2 regions of the Kocuria sp. KRD140 genome follow, and region 2 is predicted to be linked to the other one. Evidence: riboswitches for the same ligand, from Rfam matches in the RefSeq annotation. Region 2 holds a riboswitch; the other holds the start of a gene.

Region 1 (2,387 bases), on a different contig from region 2:
TCCTGCGAGTAGCGGGCCAGCAAGTCCTTGAGCTCCTGCTGATCCACCTTGGTGGGCACCGCGGTGCCCTTGGTCTCGGTCTTCTCCGCCTCCTGGACCTTGTCGTCGTAGTAGAAGCTCGCGACCTTCTTCAGGGTCTCGTTGTCCGCGTTCGCCTCGGTCGCGGCGAAGAGGTTGTCGTACACCTTGGCGCTGTCCGCGGTGGGATCGTCCTGAGCCAGCGCGGACTTGGGATCGATGTTCGCGCGGTCCAGGAAGTCGTTGTTGACCACGGAGGCGGCCACTGAGTCCATGGACAGCACGGTCTGCTCGGCGGAGACCGGGCGGACCGTGACCTTGGACTTGGCAGTGTCGATGTCCTGCTCGGTGGGGGCGATCGTGTCCTTGGTGAACTCCACGAGACCCTGCTGGTGCAAGAGGTTCAGGGCGCGGGACAGGTTGATCGAGTCGTTCGGCACGGCGATCTCGTCACCCTGCTTGAAGTCACCCACGGATTTCACGCTCTTGGAGTACAGCCCCAGCGGGAAGATGGACGTGGAGCCCACGGGAGTGATGGTGTCCCCGGAGTTGTTGTTGTAATCGGCGAGGTACGCGATGTGCTGGAACCAGTTCATGTCGATGTCACCGCTCTTCAGAGCGGGGTTCGGCTGGCTGTAGTCACTGAAGTCCACGTACTCGACCGTGATGTCGTTGTCCGCGGCGACCTGCTTCAACGCGTCCTGCACGGGGGTCGAGCCCACGATCCCGACGGTGATCTTGCCGTCCGCGGCCGGGTCCGAGTTGTCGGAGCCGCCGCCGCACGCGGTGAGGGTGAGGCCCAGGGTGGTGGCCAACACGACGGGAATCAAACGCTTGGTTCGCATGATCATGCCTTTCCAGGGGTCTGTGACGGGGACTCGCGGGGCGAACAGTCCCCCCTGGATGAGGGCACACGGGACGGGCACGTGCTGATTTCCGGGGAACCGCACTTGCCGTGATCTGTTGCAACCGCGACCGGATGGTCATCTGGGGCACCCCGCTACGGGAGAGGGTTGCCGTCCGGCCAGCCAGAGCTACGCGCCGGATCTCGTCATCCACTCGGAATTTTAGCACGGCCCTGCCATGGGCCGGCGACCGCCGGAAGGGCCCTATGCCATCCCGGCGATACGTTCGTCCGCGCGGGCCCGGGCCCACTCCTCCGCCCCCAGGACGTCCTCGAGGGTGGGCCGCGTGACGCCGTCGTGATCCTCCAGCACACGCTCGACCATGTCCACGATCTGCGTGAAGCCGAGCGCCCCGCGGTGGAACGCGTGCACGGCCTGCTCGTTGGCGGCGTTGAACACCGCGGGCCACGTCCCGCCGCGCGAACCCGCGTGCTTCATGAGCTCCACGGCGGGGAACGCCTGCGAATCGAGCGGTTCGAACGTCCACTGTGCGGCCCGGGTCCAGTCGCACCCCGCGGCGGCGCCGGTCACGCGGTGGGGCCAGCCGATTCCGAGCGCGATGGGCAGGCGCATGTCCGGCGGGGACGCCTGCGCCAGGGTGGATCCGTCCACGAACTCCACCATGGAGTGCACGACCGATTGCGGATGCACCGTGACGTCGATCCGGTCCAGGGGGACGTCGAACAGTAGGCTCGCCTCGAGCACCTCCAGTGCCTTGTTGACCATGGTCGCGGAGTTCGTGGTGACCATGACCCCCATGTCCCACGTGGGGTGCTGCAGGGCCTGTTCGGGTGTCACACGCGTGAGCTGCTCGCGCGTCATGCCGCGGAACGGTCCGCCGGACGCCGTGAGCACGAGCCGACGCACCTCGGAGGCCGTCCCGGAGCGCAGGGCCTGGGCGATCGCCGAGTGTTCGGAGTCCACGGGGATCAGCGCGTCCTCGAGGCCCGTGTCCGCCGCTGCGCGCAACACGAGCGGACCGCCCGCGATCAGGGACTCCTTGTTCGCGAGCGCCACCCGCCGACCCGCTCCCAGCGCCGCCAGGGTGGGTGCGAGCCCGATGCTCCCGGTGATCCCGTTCAGCACGAGGTCCGAACCCTCCCACTGCGCGATCCGGGTTGCAGCGTCCGGCCCATACAGGACCTCGGGTGCCGCCGACGACGCCGCGCGTGACCGGTCCGCGATCAGCTCACGCAACCGGGTGGCGTCGTCCGCCGTACCGCTCGTGCCCACCGCACGGACACCGAACGTCACGGCCTGCTGAGCGAGCAGCTCGAGGTGACCCGCGCCCGCGGCGAGCGCCACGACCTCGAAGGGCTCGTGGGTGGCATCCGAGACGGGCCGGCGCAGCCCCGCGGCCTCGGACACGACGTCGAGCGCCTGCGTCCCGATGGATCCCGTGGACCCCAGGATCACGAGGCGCCGGGGGGCCTGCCGGGTGGCGGAGTCGAGATCGGGGGTCAT
Region 2 (2,387 bases):
TGGTGCCCTCGTACTCGGTGCGGTAGCGCCCGCGCTTCTGCAACTCGGGGACCACGTACTCGACGAAGTCCTCGAAGGAACCGGGGCTCACGTGGTAGGCCAGGTTGATGCCGTCCAGGCCGCCCTCGTCCACCCAGGTCTCGAGCTGATCCGCGACGGTCTGCGCGGAACCCACGAGCACGGCACCCATCCCGCCCAAGGCGCAGTGCTTGGCGATCTCCTCGCGTGTCCACTGCTTGTCCTTGGACTGCAGCGTGAACGGGGTCAGGAAGGACTGGATGGAGTCGGTCTTGATGTAGTTCAAGGCCTCGTCCTCGTCGAACTGGGACAGGTCCACGCCGGACCACCCACCGATGATCGCCTGGGAGGCCTCCAGGTCCACGTATTGCAGGTAATCGCGGTACTTCTCCTGGGCCTGCTCGTCCGTGTCCGCGACGACCACGGAGAGCATCGCGTAGATCTTGACGTCATCACGGCTGCGGCCCTCGGCCTGAGCCCGGTCGCGGATCTTGTCAGTCACGAAACGCGTGAGGTCCGGGCGCAACCCGCCGATGAACACGGCTTCCGCGTGCTTACCCGCGAACGCCTGCCCGCGCGAGGACGCGCCGGCCTGGAAGATCAGCGGTGTGCGCTGCGGGGACGGTGCCGTGAGCCCCGCTCCGGGAACCGTGAAGTGCTCCCCGCTGTGCCGGATGGGATGGACCTTGGTGGGATCCGCGTAGACACCCGTCTCACGGTTCTGAACCACAGCGTCCTCCTCCCACGAGCCCTCCCAGAGCTTGTAGCACACGTCCAGGAACTCCTCCGCGATCTCGTAGCGCGTATCGTGCTCAATCTGGCGCGGCAGGCCCTGGTTCTCCGCAGCGGACGGAAGGTAGGAGGTCACCACGTTGAATCCCACGCGGCCCTTGGTGAGGTGATCCAGTGTGGCGTACTTGCGGGCCAGGGTGTAGGGCTGCTCGTAGGTCACCGCGCTCGTGACGCCGAAGCCCAGGTGCTCGGTCACGGCGGCCATGGCCGAGACCTGCATGAACGGGTCGTTGACCGGGACCTGGGCCCCGTCACGCACGGCCGGAGCCGCGGAGTTCTTGTAGATGTCGTAGATGCCCACCACGTCCGCAAGGAACAGGGCGTCGAACTTGCCCCGCTCCAGCAGCTTGGCCAGCTCCGTCCAGTACTCGATGGTGTTGTACTCGGTGGCCCGGGACCGCGGGTGGCGCCACAACCCGAAGCTCTGGTGATCCACGCAGGTCATGTCGAACGCGTTGACGGAAATCCGTTTGCTCATCTCGGTCAGCCCCTCAGCAGGAACACGACCCGCGCCCCGTGCACCACCTACGGCGGCCTACCTTGCGGGTCCAGCGCGCTTGTGTGGCGCCGTACTTGCCGCATGCGGTGTGTCATGCGGCCCGATCCTCACCTGGGGCACCCCGCTACGGGAGAGGGTTGCCGTCCGACAAGCCAGGGCTAAAAGTCGGCACTCGTGATCGTTGTGGCATCGATCCTAACGGGGATCCCCGGTCCTCGGAAACACCTCGGGTTACGGCACGTCACGACGGCGCCCCGGCGCGTCACACGATTTGCACCCGCGGGCTCCCGGCCCGTTCAATGGTGTGGTTCCCATCCGGAGCGGCTGAGAGACCTGGCTCGTTGACGTCGCAGCAACCAGCCCCACGCGGGCAAGGTGCTAATGCCAGGAACGATGGAGTTGATGAATTGAGCCATATCCTCACGCGCCCGGAATCTGCCGTCGACGCCGCGGCGGTCACCTTCGACCGGGTCGGCAAGTCCTTCCCCGCACACCACGGAGCGCATGTCCACGAGGTCCTGAGGGACGTGACCTTCACGGTGCGTCCGGGCGAGATCGTCTCCGTCCTGGGCCCCTCGGGGTGCGGCAAGTCCACCCTGCTACGCGCCGTGGCCGGGCTCGGCACGGCGAGCGAGGGCGAAGTCCGGATCGACGACTCGGTGGTGCGCGAGATCGACCCGCGCTGCGCCGTCGGCTTCCAGGAACCGCGGTTGCTGCCGTGGCGCAGCGTGGCACGCAACGTGGCACTGGGTCTGCCCCACGGGACTCCCGCCCGGGAAGGGAAGCGGCGGGTGGCGCAGCTGTTGGAGCTCGTCGGCCTGTCCCACCACGCGAATCACCGTCCCTCGGAGATCTCCGGGGGCATGGCACAGCGCGCATCCCTCGCCCGGGCCCTGGCACGGAACCCGCGGGTCCTGCTGTTGGACGAGCCCTTCGGGGCCCTGGACGCCCTGACCCGGATCAGGATGCAGGATCTGCTGCTGGACGTGCACCGCGCCGATCCCACGACCGTGCTCATGGTCACCCACGACGTCGAGGAAGCCCTGGTGCTCTCCGATCACGTGGTGGTGCTCGCGCG

What was found. Region 2 has a riboswitch for S-adenosylmethionine ahead of J1M36_RS12275 (LLM class flavin-dependent oxidoreductase). Riboswitches for the same ligand answer to the same signal wherever they lie in the genome.
Region 1: it holds a riboswitch for S-adenosylmethionine, as region 2 does, so the genes downstream of both, J1M36_RS11835 (MetQ/NlpA family ABC transporter substrate-binding protein) here and J1M36_RS12275 (LLM class flavin-dependent oxidoreductase) in region 2, are expected to answer to the same signal.

The regions. Positions count from the first base shown of each region.
Region 1 covers NZ_JABFAW010000009.1:685,161-687,547, reverse strand. Annotated here, with positions in the region: gene J1M36_RS11835 (MetQ/NlpA family ABC transporter substrate-binding protein) at 1-863, opposite strand, end outside; SAM riboswitch class IV at 960-1,074, opposite strand; gene dxr (1-deoxy-D-xylulose-5-phosphate reductoisomerase) at 1,128-2,387, opposite strand.
Region 2 covers NZ_JABFAW010000019.1:17,653-20,039, reverse strand. Annotated here, with positions in the region: gene J1M36_RS12275 (LLM class flavin-dependent oxidoreductase) at 1-1,297, opposite strand, end outside; SAM riboswitch class IV at 1,375-1,489, opposite strand; SAM riboswitch class I at 1,618-1,709, shown strand; gene J1M36_RS12270 (ABC transporter ATP-binding protein) at 1,717-2,387, shown strand, end outside.